3 regions of the Virgibacillus sp. LDC1 genome follow, and region 2 is predicted to be linked to each of the others. Evidence: predicted binding sites of a transcription regulator. Region 2 holds the regulator's gene; each other region holds the start of a gene.
The links. Region 2 encodes LexA, which represses DNA repair genes until DNA is damaged. Its sites were predicted from a motif close to CGAACATATGTTCG; they were not measured.

Region 1 (2,326 bases), 330 kb from region 2:
CCAGTACCTCCAAGTCCTGACGCAGGGCAGGCTCCAGCGATTTCGAGGCACCCGCAGCCTGATTCGCGAACTCCGCCAGCGCACCGGCCATGGTTTTGCCGTCCGTGGCAATCCCTTCAAGGCGAGGCAGGGCGGTGTCGGCCTGCTGAATCAATCGGTTGGCCAGCTGAATATCCTTAGCGGCTGTGCCCACCGCTTCATTGAGCTCCGGAAAGCTTTTTTCGAGCCGGAACAGAAGACTTCGTACTTTATTAATTGCCGGGAGCTGATTCTCGATCTCAATCCCGAGCGTGTTGAAGATCTCAAAGATGGTGCCATTGGCGGTTTTGATGAAATTTTTGCTGATTTCCTCCACGACACCGGATGCGCCCTGGGCCGTCACTTTGGGAGAAATGGCGTTGATTTTCTCGTTGGTATAATAGAGGATCTGAGCTTTGACAGGCTCATTGGTCAGCACGGTGCCGATCCGGGCAGAGAAGTTCTCCGGAATAATGATGGCGGCATAATCATCGCCGCGCCGTACACCTTGAATAGCGTTCTCGCTATCCTCCGTAAACCGCCATCCCAGCTTCTCATTGTGATGGAGGGACTCCACGATTTCTTTTCCCAGATTAATCGGCTGGTCGCGAAGAGTGGTCCCTTTATCCAGGTTGGCAACGGCAATGGATACACCGGAGGTCTGGCCGTAGGGATCCCAAGAAGCCTCAATGTTAAACCAGGCATACAGAGAAGGAAGAACGGCAAGCCCGGCTATGATGACGCCTGCAGCCCAATTACGAATGATTCTATGGATATCGGCAGAATATATGTGGAAGATATTCTTCATGAGCGCTCCTGTCTTGTACGTAGTCGGTGCTAGTATGCCGCTAAATCCGTGCCAAGATACGAAACGAGCCGATCCTTTATCTCTTCCTTGAGGGAGTGCCATTCGCAGAGCAGGCTGCCTTCATATCCGCGGCACAAATACTGAACCTGCAGCCCTTCCTTGGCTGTGCGGTTCTGGCTATGAATCCGGATGCCGCGCCTTCTCATCTGTTGTTGTATGAACCAGGCATGATCCGAATTCCCTTTTTTAATAAGCTGCAGATTTAAGATATAGAGGTCAGCCGTTTTGAGTTTAAGGGTCTTGAGAATTCGAATATCCCGCTCGAGTGCAGACTGGATGATGTGATGCAGCAGATAATCATGGATTAGGGCTTCGTCTTCTGGTGAAGGCGGAGGAGGAGTGGAAGGCTTCATCATAAGAGACACATCCTCAGACATAAATATATAGAACATATGTTCTATCTTACACATAGTATGCCAACAATATACGGCCTGCAACCATTAATTTCTGGCAATGGTTTATGGATCCCAGTGGATTCATGGCGGCATATCGTTTACACTCCTGATAACTGCATTCATCAGGAGGCGATTCATTCATGATTCTACATAAAGGCGAAATATTGTTCAGGCAAGGGGATAGCGGGGACCATCTATATCACATCCGGAGCGGATTGTTCAAGGTGACCCGTCTCCATCCGAACGGCAACATGGTGCTTTTCAATATTTTATATCCCGGTGAAACGGTGCCGCACCATTCGCTGATCAGCCCGAAGGAGACACATGGAACGGCGATCGCTCTGATCCAGAGCGAAGTGGAGGTCATATCGGCTGAAGCGTGGTACCGCCAGCTCGCGGAGGATCCGCAGAAACCGCTCGAGGTTGCCAGATTGCTGCAGGAAAAAGTGCGGTTCATGCAGATGAGGCTGGATCACTTGACGGTGGGAGGACCTGCGGAGCGGCTTGAACTGCTGATCCGGTGGCTGGATGAGTATTCACAGGGAATACACTTGACCGAGTATCTGACTCAGGAAGAGATCGGACAGCTGATCGGCGTGAGGAGAGAAACGGTAAACCGGCTGCTGCGGGAACAGGGCAAGCACGTCTAGCCCTGAATTTGCGGACGATATGAACGCCGGGATACATATGTTAATAACATGCTCACGACAGAATTAGCAGAAGGTTCACTTTTTCGCTGAATCATAGTCACCAGCAAGCATAATCAATCCAAAAAGGGTGCCTGTCTTTATACAAGACAGGCACCCTTTGATTTTGTAATACGGTTCATTAATCTTCCAATGTACCCGCCGGGCCGAAGAATTCATAATGAATCCGGTCTGAAGGTACCTCCATCGATTTCAATTGACTGTTCATGGCACGCATGAACGGAACAGGGCCGCAGAAGTAGAAGTCGGCTTTCGCATCGACGGTTTTACGAAGGAATTCAAGATCAATATAGCCAGCTTGGTGGCACTGATCCTCCGATTCCGGTTGTTCATAAATG
Region 2 (2,326 bases):
TGCATAGGTCCGTGATTTTCACCGACAGCAAGCCTAAACGTCGGAAGCACTTACAAGTTGGATTTGCTGGAGGGTTAATGCTTCTGACTATTTTAATTGCCTTTCAATTGCCTTTTGGCAGAGAGGAACAACAGAGAGCAGGGACTTTACCTCCTGGTACGGAAGAGACGATCCGAGCACAAGGCTTAACAGATAGGGGAAGGTTGAGTGTGGTTGCTGTAGAAAAGGAAAAAATAACGACATTGGGAGCACCGAGCTGCTTCGGCCTCGAAACCGACCTGTCGTTTACCGGAAACTACAGCGTACGATATCGTTCTCATGGCGTTACGGGTGAAGTCTCCACGCTGGAGGACATTACTTTTATTCAACCCACCTCTGCAGCAGTCGATATGATTCGTTTGCCGTTTCAGGATGCTGATGTATTTATACTTGCACCGCAATATAGGGACTGTCATGGTATACAAATCTATGCGTTCGCGGTAGAGCATGAAACGGGTAAAGCCGTCCAGCTCCGATTTCAGGATGAATCCTTGGTATCCGACACTTCCTATTACAGACCAGGCACGATTCCTATGGTGAAAGATAATAAGCTTGTTCTAGAGTCCACGGAGGGGCCTGGCGGAGAAGGTTCATCAGACTCTAAACTCACGCGAACGTATCGGCTGGATCTTAGGCAAAATGCTATGGTACTAGTCCAAGACAATACAATGATATCCCCTGTGAGTTAAATAAAACAAGTAAAGAGGTTACCATCCAATTAAGGGAGGTAACCTCTTATATTCATAGATATATGAAATTAGTGGACGTCCCTGAAGAGTCCGATTACTTTACCGAGAATCGTAACATGGTTCAGGCGCAGTGGCTCGTAGGTAGGATTCTCCGGTTGCAATCGTACATGATCCTTCTCCTTGTAGAAGGTCTTTACCGTTGCTTCGTCTTCTTCGGTCATCGCTACAACAATGTCGCCATTGTCTGCAGTTTGCTGCTGGCGAACAATGACATAGTCGCCGCTGTGAATGCCAGCTTCGATCATACTGTCACCGACTACCGACAACATGAACACCTTATCGTCGCCTACATAATGCTGCGGGAGCGGAAAATAATCCTCAATGTTCTCCATGGCTGTAATAGGAACACCTGCAGTGACTTTACCGACAACAGGCACTCTGGCAATGGTGTGGGTAAACAGGTTTGCGCTATCGGACTCTTCTTGGCCAAGAAGCTCGATGGCTCTTGGTTTCGTAGGGTCACGGCGAATGAGGCCTTTCTTCTCCAGACGGTCTAGATGTCCATGGACCGTTGAACTGGAGGCTAGTCCGACAGCCTCGCCGATTTCCCGGACAGAAGGCGGGTAACCCTTGCTACGAACTTCGTTGCGGATAAACTCTAAGATCGCCAGCTGGCGGCTGGATATTTTCGACATGCCGTATCAACCCCATTTAGTAACGTTTGGGAAAATTATAACATAGAACTTCCGTTCGTACAAACATAAGTTCTAAATAAAAATAGAACAAATGTTCTTTTGGGTATTGAATCAAACAAGTGTTCGTGTTAATATAAATCCATAAGAGAACACTTGTTTGGGAGATGATGATTCCATGTTGAAATACAGTACATACCGCAGCATTTATGAGAACGTTCCAGTGCAAACGAAGAATTCCTCGGAGACTTGGAGCAATCAATTGAAGTCCAGAATGGCATCCATTCCATTTATAAAGCTTTTATTCATCCTCTTGATCGTAGCTTCATTTTGGACAGGAGCATATTCCGTTTTTGCCGGGGGGATGGACAAGCCCACTGGGGAGAAGCAGGTTATTGTTCAATATGGTGATAGTTTGTGGCGAATTGCTTCCCTTCATAAACCGGCAGATATGGATACGAGAGTCTATCTGGATAGCATCCGAAGAATTAACGGATTGAAAGGTCCGGATATTCAGGCCGGAGAGGTGTTGTCTTTACCGGTCTGGTAATTGGACGACGCTAAGAGCAAACCTTTCCTTATATATGTCCCTACTTCTCGCTTTATATTTCTAAGCTTGCCTAACGAAGTGATTTCACGCAGTATAAGCGTGTTTATAATAGACGACTATTGATTTCTTAACATAGAGGAACCCATTTATGGCATCATATGTTCATATTTGTTCTTAATAAGAGTTTGCAAGGGTGCTGTTGCCTTGACAAGCTCTTTTTCACATGTTTAAGTTATACATGATATCGGAATTGGAGGAGGAGTCATGGACATCGATACTTTGGTTGAACGCATCAATGTACTAGCAAGAAAACAGAAGAGTGAGGGATTGACCGCGGAAGAGCTCAAAGAACGGGC
Region 3 (2,326 bases), 2.9 Mb from region 2:
GCTTGGCCTGCGTCTGTTTTGGATACCGCTCGAATCACAATCGAATTCCCATATTTATTTTTTAGGGCATCGGTCACCCGTTCAAGTGCCATCGACCGCTCCCGTCCTGTATCAAACAATGATATTTGGTATTCCGTATCCGGGGAAAACTGTGACAAGCTAATACCGACCCTCCGAATCGGCAGGCCGTCCCAATACGTTTCAAGCAGCCGGCATGCCCAGCGGTAAACCTGATTCGTAATATTCGATGGATCCTCCATTTTCATCTGCCGGCTAAATCCCGTGGGGCGGTCAAAGTCGGCTCCCATACAACCGACCGACACCACATGCCCCATAAAACCAAGGCCGCGGCATCGCTGGCAAACCAGCTCTGTCAGCTCAAGCAGCACGACCTTGATTTCTTCCAGCTTGGTATAATCCCGAGGGAGGGTCATCATGTGTCCAACCGATTTAGGGTCAACCTGGTGCGTACCTGGCCTTACCGGGCTATCATCGATTCCGTTGGCAATTCGCCAGTACATCTCGGCTGAAATATCGGAATTTTTACCGAATTTACGGCGCATCATCTGCTTCAATTTAGCAAGAGGAGTCTGAGCCACGCTGCCGATCGTGGGCAGCCCCATGACGTTAAAGTGGCGGGTCATCTTGCTGCCGGCCATAAACATACAGCTAACGGGCAGTTTCCAAAGGGTATCCGCAAGCGAGTCCTTGGACAAAGTGTAGATGCCGGACGGATTTTTCTTGGCGTAGTTATCACAGGCCGTTTTAGCAAGGATTTTGGTTTCACCGATGCCGAAGCGGGCGTAAACACCCGTAGCATCCAGGATATGACGCTGAATGGTTTGGGCTAACTCATCGGGTGTGCCGAACAGATGCAGCGAACCGGTAACGTCTAGAAACTGCTCGTCGATACTGTAAGGCTCAACTAAATCGGTATAACTCTTGTATATCTCCGTGATTTGCATCGAAACGTCAATATACTTCTGCATCCTGGGTTTGATGACGACAAGATCCGGACACTTTGACAGCGCCTCCCCTAATCGCTCTGCCGTCGTTATTCCTTTTTCTTTAGCAAGCGGACAAGCAGCCAGCACAATGCCTGAACGTCTTTCCGGATCCCCTGCAACGACCAAAGGGCGATCTTTATACTCTGGGTGGTCTGCTTTCTCAACAGATGCATAAAAGGACTGGCAATCCCCTAACATGATCACTCGGTTAGATGATTTCACAACGGACTCCCCTTATCTGCGATTTTTAGCCCCAGGTAGGTGTACGATCGCTGCTCGATCTCTGCCTCAATCAGCCCCCACAGTATGGACAGCTTGTGATGATACCCTCTACAGATGAATTCAACCTCAATCCCAAGCTTTGTTTTTCGATCCTCGTAAACCTTAATGGCATATTCACGCATTTTTCTACGAGCTTGAGCTAAATCGGACAATGCGGCTGCCTGCAAATGGTCGATGATCGCATTCGTTAGCTCTAGGGTCTTTAAATCGGCTCTACATAGGATCGAACGGTCATGCTCTAACACATCAAGTAAAAGGGGTAATAAAATATAATCCTTCACCAGTTGGGTTTCATCTGGTTTCAACCCAATACTCAACATCATTAACCACCTCATTGACGGGAACGTTTGTTTGTATTATATGCGAACATTCGTTCTTTTATCAATGTAAATTATACCCTTATGATGACGAACCAGAACTCACAAGCGGTACCAATCATAATCAGTGATTAAAGACCCCGACCTGGAACCTTTCAATCAACGGATGGTTTTTATTCAGATTCACTTTCATTACAAAGTCGGAAGGGATCTCTTTGATACAAAACGAAATATCCTCCTGTAAAAATTCCGGCTTTTCATGATCGTAAAATTTCCCGGCCGCTTCCGACTTTCGAATCCGTTCAATGGTGTCCTCGGCAGATATGCGGTTAGTGTCTTGGAGAATCTCCGCTATATATTGTGCACAGGCCAGATCATCATCGCCAGACGGATGCGAAGCAATTAAATTAATCATCATGTCGTCATCTTCTTTTAATAAGTTTCTCTTTATAAACGCTGCTGTTGTTCTTGCATTGGTGAACCCGGTAACGAATAAGTGCTCGGTGCTCAGCGCGTTTAAGGTTGCTGTAACTCCATTAGTTGTCTTCTGGATCAGAAATTTCTCCCGAAGATCAAAGTTGTGTAAACGTACAGGCGAATTATCCAGCTCAAACCCCGGAATCGGCAGCCCCTGTATCTCTCCCGCTAATAAAAAGTCAGGATCGATTTTCTTTAGGCGTAAGGCGTCGTCCAGAGTTCCTGCCAGAATGATACCCTGAA

Region 1: a site for LexA is predicted at 1,272-1,285, ahead of OHJ21_RS02560 (YhjD family protein). Genes of this name have one in related genera too.
Region 3: a site for LexA is predicted at 1,653-1,666, ahead of OHJ21_RS16810 (YhjD family protein). Genes of this name have one in related genera too.

What each region holds. Positions count from the first base shown of each region.
Region 1 is NZ_JAOXLZ010000001.1:560,411-562,736, forward strand. It holds gene OHJ21_RS02555 (YhgE/Pip domain-containing protein) at 1-826, opposite strand, end outside; gene OHJ21_RS02560 (YhjD family protein) at 856-1,242, opposite strand; gene OHJ21_RS02565 (Crp/Fnr family transcriptional regulator) at 1,422-1,931, shown strand; gene hmpA (NO-inducible flavohemoprotein) at 2,110-2,326, opposite strand, start outside.
Region 2 is NZ_JAOXLZ010000001.1:889,087-891,412, forward strand. It holds gene OHJ21_RS04220 (hypothetical protein) at 1-728, shown strand, start outside; gene lexA (transcriptional repressor LexA) at 797-1,423, opposite strand; gene OHJ21_RS04230 (LysM peptidoglycan-binding domain-containing protein) at 1,599-1,970, shown strand; gene OHJ21_RS04235 (DUF896 domain-containing protein) at 2,235-2,326, shown strand, end outside.
Region 3 is NZ_JAOXLZ010000001.1:3,739,660-3,741,985, reverse strand. It holds gene OHJ21_RS16815 (DNA polymerase IV) at 1-1,229, opposite strand, end outside; gene OHJ21_RS16810 (YhjD family protein) at 1,226-1,609, opposite strand; gene OHJ21_RS16805 (2-phosphosulfolactate phosphatase) at 1,731-2,326, opposite strand, start outside.